DNA from 3 places in the Microbacterium sp. NPDC064942 genome. Region 2 is predicted to be linked to each of the others. Evidence: predicted binding sites of a transcription regulator. Region 2 holds the regulator's gene; each other region holds the start of a gene.
What was found. Region 2 encodes HrcA, which represses chaperone genes, less so after heat shock. Its sites were predicted from a motif close to TTNGCACTCGNNNNNNNCGAGTGCNAA; they were not measured.

Region 1 (7,554 bases), on a different contig from region 2:
GCTCATCGACAGCAAGCAGGGTCTCGCGCAGCGCGCCCTCGACGGCGACGCGGTCGACCCGACCTCGAGCGACTCCGTGCAGCTGTCGGCGCTCATGCACCTGCTGCGGCAGGCGCTCGGCGCCGCCTGAGCCCGCTCGGCTGGCAGGCGACGCCGTCGCGGCGATAGTGTCATCGAGGCAGCGTCGCCCCCAGCACCAACCCGAGATCACCTAAGGACCCCTCATGAAGATCGGTATCCTCACGAGCGGCGGCGACTGTCCAGGACTGAACGCCGTCATCCGGGGCGTCGTGCTGAAGGGCACGACCACGTACGACATCGAGTTCGTGGGCATCCGCGACGGGTGGCGCGGCGTGGTCGACGGTGACTTCTTCCCGCTCACGCGCCACGAGGTGAAGGGTCTGTCCAAGGTCGGCGGGACGATCCTCGGCACGAGCCGGACGAACCCCTACGAGGGCCCGCGCGGCGGCGCCGAGAACATCTCGAAGACGATGTACGGCCACCGTCTCGACGGCATCGTCGCGATCGGCGGCGAGGGCACCCTGGCTGCGGCCGACCGGCTGCACAAGGACGGCATCAACGTCCTGGGTGTACCGAAGACCATCGACAACGACCTCCACGCCACCGACTACTCGTTCGGCTTCGACACGGCGGTGAACATCGCGACCGAGGCGATGGACCGCCTGCGGACGACCGGTGACTCGCACCAGCGCTGCATGGTCGCCGAAGTGATGGGTCGTCACGTGGGCTGGATCGCCCTGCATTCCGGGATCGCGGCCGGCGCGCACGTCATCTGCATCCCCGAGCACCCGATGTCGATCGACGAGATCGCCGAGCAGGTCCAGAAGGCCCACGACCGCGGTCGTGCGCCGCTCGTGGTCGTCTCGGAGGGCTTCACCCTCACCGGCATGGACGAGGCGTACAGCGACAAGGGGCTCGACGCCTTCAACCGTCCCCGCCTCGGCGGCATCAGCGAGATCCTCGCCCCCGAGATCGAGCGGATCACGGGCATCGAGACCCGCGCGACCGTCCTCGGCCACATCCAGCGCGGCGGTTCGCCGTCGGGCTTCGACCGTGTCCTCGCGACACGTCTGGGCCTGCACGCCGCAGACGCCGTCGTCGACGGCGCATGGGGCCAGATGGTCGCCATGCAGGGCACCGAGATCGTCCGGGTGCCCTTCGCGGAGGCGCTCGGGTCGCTTCACACCGTGCCAGCGCACCGCTACGAAGAAGCCGCCGCGCTGTTCGGTTGAGTCGGCTCGCGTGACGGGCCCGTCCGCGCGGACCTCGCTGGCGCCCGCCCTGGTGGGTGCGGTGTCGGTCGGCGTCCTCACCGCCGTCCAGGCGCGCATCAACGGCCAGCTCGGCGTGCGTCTCGAGCACGCCATGGTGGCCGCCGTCATCTCGTTCGGCAGCGGTCTGCTGCTGATCGTGCTCGTCTCGGTGCTGACCCCGGGTGGGCGTCGCGGTGCGGTCCTGCTGAGCCGCGGCATCCGTGAGCGCAGCATTCCGTGGTGGATGCTGGTGGGCGGCGCCGCGGGAGCGTTGACGGTCGGCACGCAGGCCGTCGCCGTCGGGATCGTGGGGGTGTCGCTGTTCACGGTCGGCATCGTCGCAGGGCAGACGGTGGGCGGGCTGATCCTCGACCGAGTGGGGTACGGGCCCGGCGGGGTCGTCGCCGTCACGGTGCCGCGACTGGTCGGCGGCGCGCTCGCCCTGGCCGCCGTGGGCGTGGTGCTGATCTCGGGGGACGGGCTGGCGGGCGTGCCCGTCTGGACGGTCGTGCTCCCCGTCGTCGTCGGAGCGGGACTCGCCTGGCAGCAGGCGACCAACGGCCGGCTGCGGGTGCGCGTCGGGACCCCGGTGACGGCGACGCTCGTGAACTTCACGCTGGGGACGGCGATCCTGGCGGTGCTGGCGGTCGTCGTGACGATCGTCGACGGACCACCGGCGCCGCTGCCCTCGGAGCCGTGGCTCTACCTCGGCGGCGCGCTCGGCGTGGCCTACATCATGCTGTCGGCCGCGCTCGTGGCCCGCACGGGGGTGCTCCTGTTCGGGCTGGCCGCGGTGTCGGGGCAGCTCCTCGCGTCACTGGCTCTCGATGTGCTCTGGCCTGCGCCGGCCGGACCGGGGGTCGTCATCGAGGCCGTCACCGTCGTCATCGGACTGGCCTCGGTGTTCGTCGCCGCGTTCTGGCCGGTCCGGCGCTGACGCGGTCAGCCGGTCGGGGCGGGCGACGGTTCGGCGGGAGCGGGGCTGTCGGCCGGGTCGGGCTCGGTGACCGCGCCGTCGACGGGTGCGGGGCTCGGCTCGACGGGGTCCGTGACGCTGTCGTCGACCGTGCTGCCGTCGACGGTGCCCTCGTCGTCGGTGGCGCCGTCGGTCGGGGCCGTCTCCTCCGCCGGCTCCGTGGCGCCCTCGTCCGGTGTCGCCTCCTCGTCGGGCGCCTCGGTGGTCACCTCGGGCGTCGGCGTCGTTCCCTGCTCGTCCGTGGTGTCCGTGACGCTCACGGTGTCGACCTCGTCGGGGGCCTCGTCCTCGGTGAGCGGGGCGGTCGGACTGACGTCCGGGGTCGGGTCGGTGACGGGAGCGGGGTCGGGGGGAGTCACCTCGTCGCCGCCGGCGGTGAGGGCCAGGATGCCGCCGGTCCCGGCGACGAGCGCCGCCGCGGCGGCCGCGGTGATCCAGACCGTCGCTCGGCGCCGTGACCGTCGGCGGGGCCGGCGTTCGGCCGGCTGGCCCTCGGCAGGGGCTGCCGGGGCGGGCGCCGCGTCGATGGTGCGCGTCGCCTCGGCAGGCGAAGCGCTGGAGGCGGCCGCCAGCACACTGGTGGGGGCCGTCGCGGGCGTGGATGGAGGGGGAGCGGCGTCGGTCGCGGCGGCCCCGGCGGGCAGGAGAGCCTCGGTCGCCGCATCCGGAGCATGGTCGACAGAGCCCGCCGCCATCGCTGCGCCGGCACTGCCGGCGGCCACCGCGCCGGCAGCGGGAAGCGCTTCGGTACGGGCGTCGGACGTGGTCGCGGCGAGCGCGCGTGCGCGCATCGCGACGTCGAGGGCCGTGGGCCGCTCGGCCGGGTCGATGCGCGTCATGTCGCGCAGCAGGTCCCGCCATTCCGGGTCGAGCTCCGCAGGGATCTCCGGTGGGGCCTCGAGTCGGGCGAGGGCGGTGGCGACGCCGGCCGCGTCGGGGAAGGCCCGCTTCCCTGTCAGGGATTCGATCAGGACCAGGCCGAGGGCGTAGACGTCGGCGGGCGGTGCCGGATCGACGCCCTGTACCTGCTCGGGAGCAAGGTAGGCGGCGGTGCCGATCACCTCGCCGGGGTTCGTCACCCGTGCGGTGTCGACGAGATACGCGATGCCGAAATCGGCGAGCTTGGCGCGGAACTCGTGATCGGGGAGGTGGGACGGTGCGAGCAGGACGTTGGATGGCTTGACGTCGCGGTGCACCACGCCGGCGCCGTGTGCGACGTGGAGGGCTTCGCCGAGCTCGGCGGCCATCGTCGCCGCCGCGGACGGGGTCAACGGAGACCGGGCGATGCGCGTCGTGAGGGTGGGTCCCTCGACGAGCTCCATCACGAGGTAAGGCGGGTCCGCGTCGAGCTGCGCGTCGTAGAGCGTCACCAGCGACGGGTGGTTGAGCGCCGCCAGCACGCTGACCTCGCCGCGCGCACGGCTGTCGGCGGCGACTCCGTCGGCCCCCGAGCGCACGACCTTGATCGCGACCTCTCGGCCGAGGACGGCGTCCTCGCCGCGGTACACGTCGGCCATGCCGCCGCGGCCGAGCGTCTCACCGAGACGGTAACGGCCGCCCAGCAGGTCGTCTGCGTGGTCGGTGGTCTCGGGCATGTGCATCCTCCGACCGCGGCGTCCCTCACCGCGTCCGAAGCCACGCTAAACGCACGACGCCGCGCCGACACCGGGGTTGACGGTGTCGGCGCGGCCTGCAAGCGGGGCGGTGCCCCGGAGGTCAGTCGTTCTTCGGGGTGAACGACAGCGACAGCGAGTTCATGCAGTAGCGGTCGCCCGTGGGGGTGCCGAAACCGTCGGGGAACACGTGCCCCAGGTGCGAGCCGCAGTTCGCGCAGCGCACCTCGGTGCGCACCATGCCGTGGCTGCGGTCCTCGATGAGCTCGACGGCCTCCGGGCGGACCGACTCGTAGAAGCTCGGCCAGCCGCAGTGCGAGTCGAACTTGGTGCCGCTCTGGAACAGCTCTGCGCCGCACGCGGCACAGGTGTACAGGCCGGCGCGGTCCTCATCGAGGAGTTCGCCCGTCCACGCGCGCTCCGTCCCGGCCTGCCGCAGGACGGCGTACTGCTCGGGAGTCAGCTCCTCCCGCCACTGCTCGTCGGTCTTCTCCACGCGATAGCTCATGTGTTCTTCCTTCCCTCGACATATTCAACCGGACGAACCGCCCCGATGTTCCGGGGTGTCGGAGGATCTCGGTCGTACCGTGGGGGAGTGCCCCTCTCCGATCGCGACCGCGCCGTCCTCGATTTCGAGGCGCGCTGGCACGGGCACTCCGGGGCGAAGGAGGAGGCGCTGCGCGCCGAGCTCTCGCTGACCCCTGCGCGCTACTACCAGCTGCTGGGGCGGATCCTCGAATCAGCGGATGCCGTCGCCTACGATCCGGTCCTCGTGCACCGTCTGCGGCGGCTGCAGACTGCGCAGGAGCGGGAGCGGCGCACCCGCTCCAGGGTGCTCCCGGCATCCGCCCGGTAGCATTCTCGGGTGCCGTCTCCGACCTCCCCGCCCGAGCCAGAGCAGCCCACCGCCGCGGACCCGTCCGAGACCGCGGCGCGCTCCGCAGTGAAGGATCGCTTCGACGACCTCCCGGCCCGTCCGGCTCGCATCGGGGCGCACCGCGCCGAAACCCCGCGGCTGCGCGTCGGCGTCATCGTGCTGTGGTCCGTGGTGGCCACCGTCGCCATCGTCGCGGCGGGGGTGCTCAGCACCCTGTTCGCGACCGGTCGACTGGACTTCAACGCCCGTTCGGCGCCCGGTTCGTCGTCGCAGGTGGTCGCTCCGCAGGTGGACACGTCGTACGAGGTGCTCGTGCTGAACGCGACCCCCGACGCCGCGCTGGGTGACGCCGTCCGCCAGGACGTGATCGCCGCCGGGTGGGCGGAGGCGGACGTCCAGGAGAGCAGCGCCAGCTCCGACGACTTCCCGACCACGACCGTCTATTACGGCACGACCGCCGACGAGGCTGCCGCCCGCGGTCTGGCGGATGCGATCGGCGGCGCCGAGGTCTCCCTCGACGACACGTATCAGGTCGTCGCGCCGCCCGAGACGGCGAGCGCCGGCGGTGATCCGCGATCGCAGCTCGTGGTGATCGTCGGGCTCGATTTCGGCTCGGAGTGACCCGTCCGCGGCGGCTCGGCCGTCGCGTGTTTCGCCGCCGTAAACACTTGGGTTCGGGAGTGTCAACAAAGCCGGGAACCGCCGGATCCGGCAGGGGGCCGTGGCTAGCATTTCGGGTGTCCCACAGCTTCAGGAGATGCGCATGACCCAGGGAACCGTCAAGTGGTTCAACGCCGAGAAGGGCTTCGGCTTCATCACGCTCGGCGACGGACAGGATGTCTTCGTCCACTACTCGAACATCGAGATGTCGGGGTTCCGCGTGCTCGAAGAGGGTCAGGCCGTCGAGTTCACCGTCGGAACCGGGCAGAAGGGCCCGCAGGCCGAATCCGTCCGCGTCGTCGCCTGACGCCGGTCGGTCAGCCCGCGTAGCGGGCGAGGAACAGCCCGCTCAGCTCGGGCGGGTTGAGTTCCGCGGCGGAGCGGTTCTCGATGGACTCGGACGCATCGCCGTCGAGCGTGGCGACGGCGTCATCGAACGCGGCGAGAGTCGCCTCGCGCAACACTGCGCGGATGGCGGGGCGGCTCATCCGGGGACCTCTGCGACCGTGATCATCCATTCCTCCGTGCGGTGAGGGGGTCGTTGCCGCGGTGCTCGCCGCGGCGTGTGTCACGGTAGCGCGAGCCGGTGTCGCGCGGCTTGCACTCCCTAGGGTCGAGTGCCAGAATGATTTAGCACTCACTCATCCTGAGTGCCAGAACTATCCCGCTCCCAGTCCCTGGGGGCACGGTACTGAACCTCACGTCCGGGAGGGACGACACACTTATGGCAAAGATCATCGCTTTCGACGAGGAGGCCCGCCGAGGCCTCGAGCGCGGCCTCAACACCCTGGCCGACGCCGTCAAGGTGACCCTCGGCCCCCGTGGCCGCAACGTCGTGCTCGAGAAGAAGTGGGGCGCTCCCACGATCACGAACGACGGCGTGTCGATCGCCAAGGAGATCGAGCTCGACGACCCGTACGAGAAGATCGGCGCGGAGCTCGTCAAGGAGGTCGCGAAGAAGACCGACGACGTCGCCGGTGACGGTACGACGACCGCCACGGTCCTCGCTCAGGCGCTCGTGCGCGAGGGTCTGCGCAACGTCGCGGCCGGTGCCGACCCGATCTCTCTCAAGAAGGGCATCGAGAAGGCCGTCAAGGCTCTCTCCGACGAGCTGCTCGCCGGCGCGAAGGAGATCGAGACCAAGGACCAGATCGCGGCGACGGCATCCATCTCGGCTGCCGACCCCGAGATCGGCGCCCTGATCGCCGAGGCCATCGACAAGGTGGGCAAGGAAGGTGTCGTCACCGTCGAGGAGTCCAACACCTTCGGCACCGAGCTCGAGCTCACCGAGGGTATGCGCTTCGACAAGGGCTACATCAACCCCTACTTCGTCACCGACGCCGAGCGTCAGGAAGCGGTCTTCGAGGACCCCTACATCCTGATCGCGAACCAGAAGATCTCGAACATCAAGGACCTTCTGCCCGTCGTCGACAAGGTGATCCAGGACGGCAAGGAGCTCCTGATCATCGCCGAGGACGTCGAGGGTGAGGCTCTCGCGACCCTCGTGCTCAACAAGATCCGCGGCATCTTCAAGTCGGCTGCCGTCAAGGCCCCCGGCTTCGGCGACCGTCGCAAGGCCCAGCTGCAGGACATCGCCATCCTCACGGGTGGCCAGGTCATCACCGAGGAGGTCGGTCTCAAGCTCGAGAACGCCACCCTCGACCTGCTCGGCCGTGCGCGCAAGGTCATCATCACCAAGGACGAGACCACGATCGTCGAGGGTGCCGGTGACGCGTCGCAGATCGAGGGTCGCGTGACCCAGATCCGTCGCGAGATCGAGAACACCGACAGCGACTACGACCGCGAGAAGCTGCAGGAGCGCCTCGCCAAGCTCGCCGGCGGCGTCGCCGTCATCAAGGCGGGTGCGGCCACCGAGGTCGAGCTCAAGGAGCGCAAGCACCGCATCGAGGACGCCGTTCGCAACGCGAAGGCGGCCGTCGAGGAGGGCATCGTCCCCGGTGGTGGCGTCGCGCTGATCCAGGCCGGCGAGAAGGCGTTCGCGAGCCTCGAGCTCGAGGGCGACGAGGCGACCGGCGCGAACATCGTCAAGGTGGCCATCCAGGCTCCCCTGAAGCAGATCGCGCTGAACGCCGGTCTCGAGCCCGGTGTCGTGTCGAACAAGGTCGCCGAACTCCCCGCGGGTCAGGGCCTCAA
Region 2 (7,554 bases):
TGACGCCGTCGCCGAACCGGTCGGGGTAGGCCTCGCAGCTCGCCGAGTCCGTGCCGAGGGTCGTGAAGTAGTTGAGGACGTTGAACGACGCGATCGACAGGTCCCCGCCGACGTCCTCCGGCGCGTCGGTGCGGACGTTCTCGAAGACGACCTCGTCGGCTCCCGTGCCGTCGCCGACGAGCGGCTCGGTCGGGTTCAGCTTCCACGTGCCGTTGCGGTAATCGACGATCAACGGCGCGGTGAAGGACACCCCGGCACCCACGGTGACGGGCTCGGTGAGCGAGACGTACGCCGGGGTCAGCGCGCGGTTGGCGCCCGACGTGTAGTCGATCCCGGCGCCGTCGTCGAGACGCACACCGCGCGCGGCGTTGTCGGCGGCCACCGCGGCCGCGGCGTCACTGCCCGGGCGGGCGGCGTCGGTGGGCTGTCGCAGGGGGGTGTCGCCCGCGGCCAGACCCACCTCGCCGAAGCGGTTCGTGCTGTAGGTGTCACTGACGGTGAACGCGCCTTCCGGGGCGACGAGCATCGACTCGAGCGACTCGCGCTGCGCCGCCGTCGTCGGCCAGCCGATCCTCGCGGGCGTGGGCGCCGCGGCGTCGTCGATGACGTCGGCGTCGCCCGGCTCCACGGTGATCTCGGTGAGCCCGTCGAACTCCGACACGACACCGGTGACCGTGACCGTGTCGCCGAGCGCGACCTCTCGGACGGCGCCCGGGGCGTAGACGAAGACGGCGTCCGACGCGGTGTGCGTCTCGAGATCCAGTGCACCGCCCGTACCGGGGGTCTGGATGACGTAGCCGTTGTAGCCGCCGGTGGGATAGTGCGCGGTGACCACGCCGGTCGTGGTGACGGTGCGGCCCGCGAGCGGGGAGGCATCCGTCTCGCCCTGGATCTCGGCGATCGTCGCGACCTGCGGCTCGGGGTCGGGTTCGGGCTCCGGCTCGGGGTCGACGTCCGCGCCGAGCCCGGTGGGTGTGGGGGCGCCGGCGGCGAAGTCCGCCGCGTTGTCAGCCGTGTTCGTGGCGTCCTCGTCGCGCGAGACGCTCGTCGCATTCGACGTGCCGGGAGCGGGCGCGGAGCCGGCGAAAGCCGTGGCGGTGCTGCCCCAGCCGACGAGGTCGACGACCTGCTCGAGATCGGCGATCCCGGTGCTGCCGGTCAGTGCCGCCTCGGTGGACACGAGGGCGACCTTGGCGCCGCTGCCGCTCATCGCGATCGAGCCGTCGACGTCGGCCTCGAACGCGGGAAGCGACGTGTTGCTCCCGAAGGTCTGACCGATGAGCAGGTTCTCGCCGGCGGGGAGGTCGACGTCGCCGAGCTTCGTCACCTGCCAGGTGGCGCCGGTCGCCGAGGCGTACTGCACGCTGAACCCGCTGAGGTCGACCGTCTCGTCGCCCGTGTTGGCGAGCTCGATGAAGTCGCGGTTGAAGACGGCGCCGCTGTTGCCGCCGCCGCCGTACACCTCCGAGATGACGACGGGCGCGTCGGCCGACACGGCGGCGTTCGCCGCGCTCGGCACGAGGGCGAGACCCGCGGCCGTCACGGCGGTGACGGTCAGCAGGGCGCCGGTGCGGCGGAAGGCGGACGGTGAGGCGTGCGCGGGAACGGGTGGGTTCGACACGGTGGGATCTCCCGAAGCGGCACGGGCGCGGGGCTTATCGCGCAGGAACCGACCGCCACATTGAGCATTCGGTCGGTCTCGCGGCCCCGCAAGTGTCAGATCGGTTAACTCTTTCTCATGCGGCGGGCCACTGGCGTGTCGCCGCCGTGGCGGGTTATGGTGCCCGATCGTCGGGGCTGGCGCCCGGCCCCGCGCCGGTAGACTCGGCTGGTCATGTCACCCCGCGCCCTTCAGCCCCTGCAGCCTGCGGCCACGCCGCCCGCGCAGCTCCGCAACTTCTGCATCATCGCCCACATCGACCACGGCAAGTCCACCCTGGCCGACCGCATGCTGCAGATCACCGGCGTGGTCGCCGACCGCGACATGCGCGCGCAGTACCTCGACCGGATGGACATCGAGCGCGAGCGCGGCATCACCATCAAGAGCCAGGCCGTTCGGATGCCGTGGGCCACCGCCGACGGCACGTTCGCCCTCAACATGATTGACACGCCCGGCCACGTCGACTTCACCTACGAGGTCAGCCGGTCGCTCGCGGCCTGCGAGGGCGCGATCCTCCTCGTCGACGCGGCCCAGGGCATCGAGGCGCAGACCCTCGCCAACCTCTACCTCGCCCTCGAGAACGACCTCGAGATCATCCCGGTCCTCAACAAGATCGACCTGCCCGCGGCGGACCCGGAGAAGTACTCCGCCGAGCTCGCGAACCTCATCGGCGGCGACCCGGCCGACGTGCTCAAGGTGAGCGGCAAGACCGGCATGGGGGTCGAGGCCCTCCTCGACCGCATCGTCGAGCGCATCCCCGCACCCGTCGGGGATGCCGACGCCCCCGCCCGGGCCATGATCTTCGACTCGGTCTACGACGCCTACCGTGGCGTCGTGACGTACGTGCGGATGGTCGACGGCAAGCTCGAGCCGCGCGAGCGGATCCAGATGATGTCGTCGAAGGCGGCCCACGACCTCCTCGAGATCGGGGTGTCGAGCCCCGAGCCCGTGCCCACCAAGGGTCTCGGCGTCGGCGAGGTGGGCTACCTCATCACCGGTGTGAAGGACGTCCGCCAGTCCAAGGTCGGCGACACGATCACCAACCACCGCAAGCCCGCATCCGAGGCGCTCGCGGGGTACACCGACCCGAAGCCCATGGTCTTCTCGGGCATCTACCCGATCGACGGCAGCGACTACGCCGAGCTCCGCGAGGCGCTAGACAAGCTGAAACTGTCGGATGCCTCGCTGCAGTACGAGCCGGAGACCTCGGTCGCCCTCGGGTTCGGGTTCCGCTGCGGCTTCCTCGGTCTGCTGCACCTCGAGATCATCACCGAGCGCCTCGCGCGCGAGTTCGGACTCGACCTCATCACGACCGCGCCGTCGGTGACGTACGAGGTGATGACCGACACCGGCGAGACCGTGACGGTGACGAACCCGTCCGAGTACCCCGACGGCCGCGTCGCCGAGGTCTCCGAGCCGGTCGTGAAGGTCGGCATCCTCCTGCCGAAGGACTACGTCGGCACCGTCATGGAGCTCTGCCAGTCCCGCCGCGGCACCCTGCTCGGCATGGACTACCTCAGCGAGGACCGCGTCGAGCTGCGCTACAACATGCCCCTCGGCGAGATCGTCTTCGACTTCTTCGACCACCTGAAGTCCAAGACGCAGGGCTACGCGAGCCTCGACTACGAGCCGGCCGGTTCGCAGACCGCCGACCTCGTCAAGGTCGACATCCTGCTGCAGGGTGAGAAGGTCGACGCGTTCAGCTCGATCGTCCACCGCGAGAAGGCCTACGCCTACGGGACGATGATGACCGAGCGGCTGCGCAAGCTCATCCCGCGTCAGCAGTTCGAGGTCCCCATCCAGGCCGCGATCGGCGCCCGCATCATCGCCCGCGAGAACATTCGCGCGATCCGCAAGGACGTCCTCGCGAAGTGCTACGGCGGTGACATCACCCGTAAGCGCAAGCTGCTGGAGAAGCAGAAGGAGGGCAAGAAGCGCATGAAGATGGTCGGCCGCGTCGAGGTCCCCCAGGAGGCGTTCATCGCCGCGCTCTCGGGAGACGTCGAGGGCAAGGACAAGAAGTAGGCTGGCACAATGCGCCGCGGGAGTTTCCAGGCAGGGACCGTCGACTACGCCGCCGTCGGGGCCACGCAGGCCCCCGATCTCATGGGCTATCCGCCGAAGGGCACGACCCCGGCGGAGGCGTCCTGGCGTCTCGGCAGCGGTGAGAGCCGTTTCGTCACCTCGACCGAGTCGCTCCTCGGGTGGGGAGCGCAGCGCGGGGCGGGTCTCCAGGTAACCGATGTGCGCCCGGCATCCGGTCCGATGTACTCCGGCGTCGGCTTCGACACCGACGGCAACGCCGTCCAGCCCAGCCGTCTCGACGACGAGCAGCGCTTCGACGCCGACGGCGTGCCGTTCGCGAGCGCCGGGACGACCGTGCACCTTCGGGGGCGCGTCGGCGGGATGCGGGCCGATGCCGAACTCCGGGTCATCTCGGTCGTCGACGAGCCGCGTCGGGTCGGGTTCTCGCTCGGCACCGTCGGCGGATCCGTCGTCAGCGGCGAGGAGTCCTTCCTGCTCGAATGGCGCGACGACGACGAGGTCTGGTTCACGGTCCGTGCCTTCGACAAGCCGACCGGCGTGCTCTACCGCCTCTGGCGTCCGCTGGTGAAGCGTCGGCGTCGCGCCCTGTTCCAGGGGTACCTGCAGGCGATGTCGCCGATGTACGCCACCGGCTCCTGATGGGCTCGGCCCTTCCCCTCGGCGATCCCGCTCCTCTCGACGGCGCTCTACCCGCCGACGTGCGCGTGTCGGACGACGTCGACTTCGGCGTCTACCTGCACGTCCCGTTCTGCCGCGTCCGCTGCGGCTACTGCGACTTCAACACCTACACGGCGACCGAACTGCGCGGCGCCCGACAGGACGCGTACGCCGACGAGGTCCTGCGCGAGATCGCGATCTCCCGGCGCGTGCTGGCCGAACGCGGACCGCTCCGCCCCGCGCAGACGGTGTTCTTCGGCGGCGGCACCCCGACGCTCCTGCCGCCCGGCGACCTGGCGCGCATGCTCGACGGCGTCCGGGAGGCCTTCGGCCTGGCGGACGGTGCCGAGGTGACGGTCGAGGCGAACCCCGACACGATGACGGACGCCGTGGCCGAGACCCTTGCGGCCGCCGGTGTGACACGCCTGTCGATCGGCATGCAGTCGGCTGTCCCGCACGTCCTCGCCGCCCTCGACCGCACCCACGACCCCGCGAACATCGCCACCGCGGTCGCCGCGGCACGGAGCGCGGGGCTGGCGGTCAGCCTCGACCTCATCTACGGCGCTCCGGGGGAGTCGCTGGAGGACTGGCGCACCTCGCTCGAGACGGCGACGGCCCTCGCGCCCGATCACGTCTCGGCCTACGCACTCATCGTCGAGGACGGCACGAAACTCGAGCGGCAGATCCGCCGCGGCGAGGTGCCCGCTCCCGATGACGATCTGCAGGCCGACATGTACGAGCTGGCCGACGAACTGCTCGCCGCGGCGGGATACGGATGGTACGAGGTCTCGAACTGGGCGACGAACCGCGCGCAGCGGTCGCGCCACAACCTGTCGTACTGGCGTGGCCAGGACTGGTGGGGGTACGGCCCGGGCGCCCACAGTCACATCGGCGGACTCCGGTGGTGGAACGTGAAGCACCCCGCGGCGTACGCGCAGCGCCTCGCGGCGGGACAGTCGCCGGCGGCCGGACGGGAGCGACCGGATGCCGAGGCCCGCCGCCTCGAGGACATCCTCCTGCGCTCGCGCATCGTCGACGGGGTGGCCGTGGACGAGGCGACGGTCGCCGGGCGGCGGAACGTGGCATCCCTCATCGCCGACGGGCTCGTCGACGGCGCGGCGGCGGTCCACGGCACGATCGTGCTGACCCGCCGCGGGCGGCTTCTCGCCGACGCCGTCGTGCGGGCGCTCACCGAGTGATCCGAGCAGAACGCTCCGCGCGCGGTAGAATTGGCACTCCAAGATCGAGAGTGCCAGCGGAGGAGGGATGATGGTTTCGGAACGCGGTCTTCAGGTGTTGCGCGCGATCGTCCAGGACTACGTGGACACGCGGGAACCCGTCGGCAGCAAGGCGATCGTCGACCGCCACCAGTTCGGTGTGTCCGCCGCCACGATCCGCAACGACATGGCTCTCCTCGAGGACGAGGAACTCATCATCGCGCCGCACACGTCGTCGGGCCGTGTGCCCACCGACAAGGGGTACCGGGTCTTCGTCGACCATCTCGCCGAGGTCCGTCCGCTGACCTCCGCGCAGCGCTCCGCGATCGGCGCGTTCCTGGAGGACACCGGCGACCTCGACGACCTGCTCGTCCGCACGGTCCGCACGCTCACCCGCCTCACCGGACAGGTCGCGATCGTGCAGTACCCGTCGTTCGCCCGGGCGAACGTCTCGCACGTCGAGGTCGTCCACCTCGGCGGCACCCGCATCGTCATCATCGTCGTGACCGACACCGGCCGGGTCTCGCAGCGGGTCGCGTTCCTCGCGACCGAGCCGTCCGCCGAGGAGGCCGAGCAGCTCAAGCTCGCGATGGCCGCGCTGCTGACCGGCAAGAGCGTCCGCGACGGTGCCGCGGCGATCGCCCGCATCCTCGAGGAGGAGGCTCCGGCCCCCCGCGAGGAGAACCGGCGGATCATCCTGCGCGCGATCGGCGAGGAGCTCGACGAGTTCCGCTCCGACCGCATGGTCATGGCCGGGTCCGCGACCCTCGCCCGTCGCGAAGCGGACTTCCGCGGCAGCATCTACCCGCTGCTCGAGGCGATCGAGGAGCAGGTGACGCTCCTGCGCCTCATGGGGGAGATGGTCGCGGACGACCGGGGACTGGCGACCAGCATCGGCCGCGAGAACGAGCCGTTCGGGCTCGCCGAGGCATCCGTCGTCGCGGGGGACTACGACGCCGGCGGCTCGCAGGCGCGCGTGGGCGTGCTGGGCCCGACCCGCATGGACTACCCCACCAATCTCGCGGCGGTCCGTGCCGTCGCGCACTATCTGACGCGTCTGCTCGAAGAAGACGAGAAGTCGCGCTGAACGAATCGGCCCCCGGGCCGGAGAGGTGATTGTGGCTGACCACTACGAGGTCCTGGGTGTCGCGCGCGACGCGAGCCCCGAGGAGATCAAGAAGGCGTACCGCCGACTGGCGCGACAGCTCCACCCCGATGTGAACCCGGGAGAGGATGCGGCGGAGCGCTTCAAGCTCGTGACGCACGCGTACGACGTGCTGAGCGACCCCGACCAGCGCCAGCGGTACGACCTCGGTGGCGATTCCGGGGCGTTCGGCGGCGCCGGGGCCGGGTTCGGCGGCTTCAGCGACATCTTCGAGACGTTCTTCGGCGGAGGCGGCGGGGGCACGCGTGCCGGACGCCCGCGCTCGCGTCGCGAGCGGGGCCAGGACGCCCTCGTGCGCGTCGACCTGACCCTCGGCGACGTCGTCTTCGGCGTGCACCGCGACATCGAGGTCGACACGGCGGTGCTGTGCGAGACCTGCCAGGGCTCGTGCTGCCAGCCCGGCACCCAGCCGGTGACCTGCGACATCTGCCACGGCTCGGGGCAGATCCAGCGGACCGTGCGGAGCCTGCTCGGCAACGTCGTCACGTCGCAGCCCTGCACGACCTGCCAGGGCTACGGCACGACCATCCCCTACCCGTGTTCCACGTGCCAGGGCCAGGGCCGCGTCCGCGCGCGCCGCACCGTGTCGATCGACATCCCCGCCGGCGTCGAGACGGGACTGCGCCTGCAGCTGCCCGGATCGGGCGAGGTCGGCCCCGCGGGCGGCCCCAACGGCGACCTGTACCTCGAGGTGACGGTCGCGCCGCACGACGTCTTCAGCCGTGACGGCGACGATCTGCTCGCGACCCTCGAGGTGTCGATGATCGACGCGATCCTCGGCACGAGTGTGACGATCGATTCGCTCGACG
Region 3 (7,554 bases), on a different contig from region 2:
TCGCGTCGATCTCGTCGGTCAGCATCGTGACGGCGAACTCGTCGACGCCCGCGGCGTGCTTGTAGAACGTGGTGCGGTGCACGCCCGCTTCACGGCAGAGCTCCGCGACCGACACCGCCGCGAGGGGCCGGTCCGCCAGCAGGCGGACGAGCGCTGCGCGCAAGAACCGGGGGTCGAGGGGGTTCCAGCGCACCCCTTGCCCGTCCATCACAAATTGATAACAAGAAACCCTTGCCACCGTTATCTCGTCGTTATACATTCGTTGCACGGTAGATGTTTTGCTGTGGCAGCTACCGACATGTGATTGCAGGACACTCTTGGTGCAAAGGGACAAGGGCCGGCTGGATGCCTCTCCAGCCGGCCCTTACTTCGTGACGCGTCAGACGGTCGCGCTCCGACGGCGTCGCATCACCAGCAGGGCGCCGAGCGCGAGCAGCGCCGCACCTGCACCGCCCGCGATCCACACCGGACCCGACTGACCGCCGGCCGACGCGAGCTCGTCGCCGACGGCGACGACCTCTTCCGCGGCCACAGTGACCGAGGCCCAGCCGACCAACTCACCCGACTCGTCGACGACGGCCACCCGGTGACGGCCCTCGTCGCACGGGTCGCCCTCCGCGTCCACCGCCGATTCGAGGCTCGGCCGCAGCGGCTGACCGTCGTACTCGTCGGGGATCACCCGTCGGATGCCGCGGTTCTGGTCGGTCTCGGAAAACCGCGCCACGAACTCCTCGACCACCCGCATCCGACTCGTGCCGTCCTCGGCGCGGGTCAGCGTGTAATCGACGGTCAGACTGTCGAAGGAGAAGTCCTCGACGTCGGCGTTTGCCGCCGAGGGAGCGCCCACGAGAACGCCGAGCGCGACGGCGACGACGGCTCCGACACGGGCGAGACGACGGGACCAGGGCTGCACGCGGTCAACCCTATGAGCGACGCTACAGTTGACGCCATGACCGACCGCCGCCTCGCCATCGCTGCCTGGGAGAGCCTCTTCCGCGCGCAGCACGAGGTCCTGGCGGAGATCTCACGGGACTTCGAGGACGACGACCTCTCGAGCGCCGAATACGACGTGCTCCTGACCGTCACGCGCTGCGAGGGTCACACCGCGCGGCTGCGCGACGTGACGGCGAACATGCTCATCAGCCAGCCGAGCGTGTCGCGCCTGGTCGACCGGATGGTGGCGCGCGGGCTCGTCGCGAAGTGCCCCGACCCCAACGACGGCCGCGGCGCCGTGCTGCGCGCCACGGAGCAGGGCGCGGCGATGTTCCGCCGGCTCGCGACGACGCACGGCCGCACCATCGCCGAGCGGATGTCGGTGCTCACCGACGACGAACTCGCCGAGCTCGAGCGGCTCACTGCTCGCCTGCGCGGCGTCTGACGACAGGAAAATCGCCCCGCACCCGAGACGGGGTGCGGGGCGATCGTCGTCTCACCGCCGGAGCGGTGCGCCGGTCACTGGTCGATCGGCTGCGGCTCGCTCTCGCGCGCCGAGATGGTCGGGGCCGAACCGTCGGCGACGACCTCGACCTTGCGGGGCTTGGCCTTCTCGCTCACCGGGATGGTGACGGTCAGCACACCGTTGTTGTAGGTCGCGGTGATGGCGTCGGTGTCGATGCCCTGGCCGAGGTTCAGCTGGCGGAGGAAGCTCGCGGTCTCACGCTCGCGCGTGATCCACTTCACGCCCTCGCCCGACGACAGCGTGCGCTCGGCGCGGATGGTCAGCAGCTGGCCGTCGACGTCGATGTCGACCGATCCCGGGTCGATGCCGGGGAGGTCGGCGTTCAGCACGTAGTGGTCGCCGTCGCGATACAGGTCCATCGGCATCCGTCGCGGGCCGCGGCGCGTGTCGAAGAGCGTCGACGCCAGGCGGTCGATTTCACGGAACGGGTCGTAGGTCGCCATGATTCTCTCCTTTGTCCAAGTGGTCTGAAAGTTGAGCCCCTGCGGCTCAAGTACCTCCAGATTAGCACTCGCGCATGGAGAGTGCCAATGGTTCTCGCACGGCGAACGACGCGGCTGGGGTGCCCCGTAGGCTGACCGCATGAGCGCCCACGAGATCGCCCCCGAGCCCGCCGACCCGTTCCTCTGGCTGGAGGAGATCGACGGATCCGCCGCTCGCGCGTGGGCCGCGGAGCGCACCGCCGAGACCGAAGGCGCCTATGCGGGCGCTGCCCGCGACGCGCTCGAGACCCGGCTCACCGGCATCCTGCAGGACCCCGACCGCCTCGTCGTCCCGAGTCGTCACGGCGACCTCATGTACGACCTGTGGCGGGATGCCGACAACCCGCGCGGCCTCTGGCGCCGGACGTCCCTCGCCGCCTTCACGGCGGGCACCCCGGACTGGGAGGTCCTGCTCGACGTCGACGCACTGGGCCGCGAGGAGGGGAGGACCTGGGCCTTCGCCGGCGCGACGCACGGGCCGGCCGGCAGCAGCCGCGCGCTCGTGCGCCTGAGCCCCGACGGCGGAGACGCCGCCGTGGTGCGCGAGTTCGATCTGGAGACCCGCCGCTTCGTCGAGGACTCCCCCTTCGCCCTCGACGCGGAGAAGTCCATGATCGCGTGGGTCGACCGCGACACGCTGCTCGTCGCCACGGCCCTGCACGGCGGCGGCGTCACGGACTCGGGTTATCCGATCACCGCCCGCGCCTCGCGCCGCGGCGAATCGCTCGAGGACGCGCCGCCGATCCTCACGGGTGTCCCGTCGGACGTCGGCGTGTTCGCGCACGTCGATCACACCGGCGGCGCGGCGACGCCGATCGTCGTCATCGCGCACGACTTCTTCCACTCCGAGGCGTGGGTGTGGAACGGCGCCGAACCGCACCTGATCGCCGTGCCGCAGGACGCGCACGCCGACGTGCACGGCGACCTGGTCGCCGTCCGGACGACGACGCCGTGGCGCATCGGCGACACGACGCATCCGTCGGGCACCCTCCTGCTCGGCCCCCTCGAGACCGTGACGAGCGGGGACGGGTCGGGTCTCCGTGTCGCGTTCGCGCCGACGGACACCGCGGTGCTCGAGTCCTGGACGTGGACGAAGACCCGCCTCGTGCTGACGATCCTCGACCGCGTGCAGAGCCGACTGGTGTCGCTCGACCCGGCGACGCTGACCGGTGTCGACCTCGACCTCGGGCTCGGCGACGACGACCTCTTCAGCGCGAACGTCGCCACGGCGGACGACGACGAGGACGACCAGCTCTGGGTCGTCGCGCGCGGCTTCCTCACGCCGCCGACCCTGCTCGTCCTCGACCCGGGCGCGGAGCCGCGGGTCGTCGACCACAGCCGCGCGACGTTCGACGCGACGGGTCTCGTCGCCGAGCAGCACTGGGCGACGTCGGCCGACGGCACCCGTGTGCCGTACTTCGAGGTCGGCCCCCGCGAGCGTCGCGGGGCGCTGCCCGTGCTGATGAACGGATACGGCGGCTTCGAGCACGCGCTGACGCCGGAGTACCCGACGATCGTCGGCCCGGCCTGGCTCGAGCAGGGCCGGGTGTACGTCGTCGCGAACATCCGGGGCGGCGGTGAGTTCGGCCCGGAATGGCACCTCGCGGCGCTCCGTGAGAACCGCCACCGCGCGTACGAGGACTTCGCCGCCGTCGCCCGCGACCTCGTCGCCCGCGGCGTCTCGACCCCCGACCGCATCGCCTGCCACGGTCGCAGCAACGGCGGCCTGCTCGTCGGCAACATGCTGACCCAGTACCCCGACGACTTCGGCGCGATCGTGTGCGGCGTCCCGCTGCTCGACATGCGGCGGTACACGCGCCTGTCGGCCGGCGCGAGCTGGATCGCCGAGTACGGCGACCCCGACGACCCCGCCGACTGGGAGTTCGTGAAGACCTTCTCGCCGTACCACCTCATCGAGCCCGGGCGGCGGTACCCGGCATCCCTCATCTACGCGGCGGCCAGCGACGACCGGGTCGGACCGGTGCAGGCGCGCAAGATGGCGGCGCGGTTGGCGGACGAGACGGATGCCGAGGTGCACTACCTCGAGCCCGTCGAAGGCGGTCACGCGGGCACCATCGACGCGGCGGCCACCGCGGCGCTGCATGCGACGATCCACGCGTTCCTCGACAGCACGGTGGGCCGCGCCGACTGAGGCGGGAACGCTCGCCCTCTACGCTGGGAGCGGGAGGTCCACCGCATGAGCACCATGGGGGCCGTCGAGGAGGAACTCGCGGCCACGCTGTCGACCGTCGCGGAGCGCACCCGCGTCGACGAGGCCGCGGCGGACCGCATCCGTCGACACCTTCCCGCGCTGCACGCCGCCCTCGCCGAGCGGGCGGACTCCTCGTCGTCGCTGCTGGCCGACCTCGTGACGGCAGCGGTGGTGGCGGCGAACGGTCGCTCGCTCGAACTCAAGGTGCACGGCGAGCAGCGCGCGGCGCACACGCCGATGTCACGCTCGCGCTACGCACTCGGCGCGGCGTGCTTCGCGGATCGCTACGCCGGCAACCTCGCCGGGCTCCGCGACGAGATCCCGGCGCTGCGCGAACTCGGCGTGAGCGTGCTGCACGTGCAGTCGCCGTTCGCCCGGCGCGAGGACGGCACCGTCGACCTGCGCCGCGGCGACCCCGGACTCGGCTCGATCGACCGGCTCTCCGACCTGGCGGCCGAACTGCGCCTGTCGGGGATCGCCCTGGCCGTCGACGTCCCCGCCGCCTCGGATCTGCGCGTGTTCGTCGACGATCTGCTGTTCCTGGCCGGCCGCGGCGTCGAGGTCTTCCTCGTCCTCGACCCCGAGACGGCGGCGGTCACCGCCCCGGTGCTCGCGATCGGTGCGCCCGGGGTCGAGGTGCTGCCGGCATCCCCCGGGTCCCCGCCGCTGTGGCAGGCGTTCGCCACGGGGTACGCAGCTCCCCTGCAGCACGCGCTCGAGCGGCGTGACAGCCGCAGCGACGTGGTCGCGGTCCGCGACGCCGACGCTGTCGTATGGCAGACGGATGCCGCCGAGCTCACCGCGCGTTACACCGACGGCTCCGGCTTCGGCCGGGGGATCGCGACCGTCGGCGGCGTCGCGGGCACCACGGCCTCGCTCGCCGGCGTCGAGGCGGGCGACCCGCTCGGCGAGGCGCGGGTGGTGCTGGCCCACGCGCTCCTGCTGAGCGTGCCGGGCCTGCCGATGCTGTGGCTCGGCGACGAGGTGGGACAGCTCAACGACCCGACGTTCCGCGACGATCCGGAGCGACGCGACGACGCGCGGTGGACGCACCGGGGCCAGAAGCCGCGGGACGGCTACGCCCAGATGACGGATGCCGCCACCTCGGCCGGCCGGCTCCGGCGCGACATCACGAAGCTCATCGCGGTGCGTCACACGACGCCGGAATTCGACGGGGCGCGCCTCATCGGTTTCGACGTACCGGCGCCGTCGGTCGTCGGCTACCAGCGACCCGGCGACGGGACCGTCGTGCTGGTGCTGGCGAACGTCGCCGCCGAACCGGTGCACGTGCCGGCCGTGACGCTGTCGGGCTTCGCGCCGACCGCCCTCGATCTCGTCGAGGGTGTCGACGTCGGGATCGACGAAGGGCTCACGCTGCCCGCCTGCGGATTCCGCTGGCTGCGCGTGAGCCCTCTCGCCTGAGTCCGGTCCTCTGAGACCGGCCCTCTGAGACCGGCCCTCTGAGTCCGGCGGAGGTCAGTCCTCGACGACCGTGACGGTGACCTCGATGTTGCCCCGGGTGGCGTTGGAGTAGGGGCAGACCTGGTGCGCGGCATCCGCGAGCGCCTGCGCCTGGTCGTGCGGGAGGTTGGGGATGACGACCTCGAGCTGGACGGCGAGGCCGAATCCGCCCTGGCCGTTCGAGCCGATGCTGACGCGCGAACCGACGCTGGTGTCCTCGAGCGTCACCTTCTGCTGGCGCGCGACGGACTGCAGGGCGCTGTGGAAGCACGCCGCGTAGCCGGCGGCGAAGAAGAGCTCGGGGTTCGGGGCGCCACCGGCACCGCCCATCTCCTTGGGCACACGCACGTCCGTGTCGACGAGGCCGTCGACGGTGCGGACGTGACCGTTGCGGCCGCCTCCGGTTGCGAGGGCTTCGGCGGTGTAGAGGGCTTCCATGGGGATCCTTTCGTCAGGAGGCGATCGCCTCGTCGGTGGTGCGCATGACGCGGTTCAGGTCGTGGACCACGTCGAGCAGCATCCGTGCCTTCTCCTCGTTCAGTCCGGTGCAGCGCGCGATCTCCGCGCCGACGACGGACAGCTCCGAGCGGAGAGTGCGGCCGTCGTCCGTCAGCGCGACCTCGACGACACGCTCGTCGTGGGGGCTGCGCGAACGGGAGACGACACCGCGCGCTTCGAGGCGGCGGATGAGGGGCGAGAGGGTGCCCGAGTCGAGGAAGAGCTCTTCGCCCAGTTCCTTGACCGACCGGGGCTGCTGCTCGCCGAGAGCGACGATGACGAGGTACTGCGGGTACGTCAGCTTCCACGGCGCAAGCACACGCCGGTAGGCCTGCGTGAACGCGTGGCTGGCCGAGTACACCCCGAAGCACACCATCTGCTCGATTGCTCTCATACGACAATGGTGGCACGCAATCAAATTGTGCACAACTTAACTGGGTGAGCGTGGTCGCGAGCGACCCGCGATCTCCGGCGGTCGACGCCTTGACCGTGGTGGCCCACTCCCACACCTCAGCGCGGGTGCCGAGGACGACCGAGGTCTCCCACCGCCGGAAGCCGCGACCCGCGTCGGTCCACACTTCGTCAGCAGGATGCGTCCGCGTCATCGGCACCGCGCTCGTCACCGAACGATCCTGACACGGCTATGGCCCGCCGTGAGCGATCGCGCCGGAGAACAGGTAAGGCCCCGCCGAAGCGGGGCCTTACCTGGACTGTCTCAACACAGTGTGCGCCCGAAGGGACTCGAACCCCTAACCTTCTGATCCGTAGTCAGATGCTCTATCCATTGAGCTACGGGCGCATGGCCTGTTTCCGGGCCGAGGAACAGCATACGTCACCACGGGCCGCATCCGAAATCGAGGCCTATTCGAGCTCGCCCGGATCGATCCCTCCGTGGCCGGCCTCGAGGATCGGCTCGGGTTCGACGCCCTCTTCGCGCAGCGCCTGCTGCTTGGCGACGCTGCGTCGGTGCGCGCGGAGCTTGGGTAGGTCGACCAGGCGCAGCGCCTGCATGCGGGCCACCCGCATCCGCTCGTAGTCGGCGTCGAGGTCGGGGCGCGCCGCCGTGATCCGAAGGGACCGGTCGATGTTCTTCGACACCTCGGCCCAGGCCGCGTCCCGCGCGTCGACGACGAGCTTGCGCAGTTCCTCCTGGTCCTCGGCGCGGGCGCGCAGTTCTTTAGCGACGTGCAGCGACTGCTTGCGGCGGCGGCGGAGGTTGCGGACGTCGCGGCTGCGGTAGTCGTGCGTCCCGCTCGAGTCGGAGTAGCGCGTGCGCGCCGCCTTGCGTTCGCGGTCGGTGCGGGCGGCATCCGCTTCGGCCTCTTCGGCGAGTGAGACCAGGATGTCGCGGGCATCGCCGAGGAAGCGCTCCGGATCGAAGTCGTCACCGTCGACGAGGATGTCGACGAGGATGCGGTTCTTCAACGCCAAACGCGTCGCCG

Region 1: the regulator HrcA is predicted to act here: its motif matches at 6,031-6,057, upstream of groL (chaperonin GroEL).
Region 3: the regulator HrcA is predicted to act here: its motif matches at 1,964-1,990, upstream of ACPEH2_RS05865 (Hsp20/alpha crystallin family protein).

Annotation. Positions count from the first base shown of each region.
Region 1 covers NZ_JBMWDR010000001.1:348,105-355,658, forward strand. The annotation lists gene ACPEH2_RS01650 (DEAD/DEAH box helicase) at 1-130, shown strand, start outside; gene ACPEH2_RS01655 (ATP-dependent 6-phosphofructokinase) at 225-1,253, shown strand; gene ACPEH2_RS01660 (DMT family transporter) at 1,264-2,211, shown strand; gene ACPEH2_RS01665 (protein kinase domain-containing protein) at 2,217-3,845, opposite strand; gene msrB (peptide-methionine (R)-S-oxide reductase MsrB) at 3,967-4,371, opposite strand; gene ACPEH2_RS01675 (DUF3263 domain-containing protein) at 4,459-4,719, shown strand; gene ACPEH2_RS01680 (LytR C-terminal domain-containing protein) at 4,729-5,361, shown strand; gene ACPEH2_RS01685 (cold-shock protein) at 5,504-5,707, shown strand; gene ACPEH2_RS01690 (hypothetical protein) at 5,718-5,888, opposite strand; gene groL (chaperonin GroEL) at 6,125-7,554, shown strand, end outside.
Region 2 covers NZ_JBMWDR010000004.1:19,002-26,555, forward strand. The annotation lists gene ACPEH2_RS08525 (ExeM/NucH family extracellular endonuclease) at 1-1,621, opposite strand, end outside; gene lepA (translation elongation factor 4) at 1,835-3,685, shown strand; gene ACPEH2_RS08535 (DUF1990 family protein) at 3,695-4,345, shown strand; gene hemW (radical SAM family heme chaperone HemW) at 4,345-5,562, shown strand; gene hrcA (heat-inducible transcriptional repressor HrcA) at 5,633-6,667, shown strand; gene dnaJ (molecular chaperone DnaJ) at 6,699-7,554, shown strand, end outside.
Region 3 covers NZ_JBMWDR010000002.1:312,650-320,203, reverse strand. The annotation lists gene ACPEH2_RS05880 (TetR/AcrR family transcriptional regulator) at 1-208, opposite strand, end outside; gene ACPEH2_RS05875 (LPXTG cell wall anchor domain-containing protein) at 380-913, opposite strand; gene ACPEH2_RS05870 (MarR family winged helix-turn-helix transcriptional regulator) at 950-1,378, shown strand; gene ACPEH2_RS05865 (Hsp20/alpha crystallin family protein) at 1,453-1,902, opposite strand; gene ACPEH2_RS05860 (prolyl oligopeptidase family serine peptidase) at 2,042-4,093, shown strand; gene ACPEH2_RS05855 (DUF3459 domain-containing protein) at 4,139-5,575, shown strand; gene ACPEH2_RS05850 (organic hydroperoxide resistance protein) at 5,630-6,052, opposite strand; gene ACPEH2_RS05845 (MarR family winged helix-turn-helix transcriptional regulator) at 6,066-6,488, opposite strand; tRNA gene ACPEH2_RS05840 (tRNA-Arg) at 6,839-6,911, opposite strand; gene ACPEH2_RS05835 (asparagine synthase) at 6,974-7,554, opposite strand, start outside.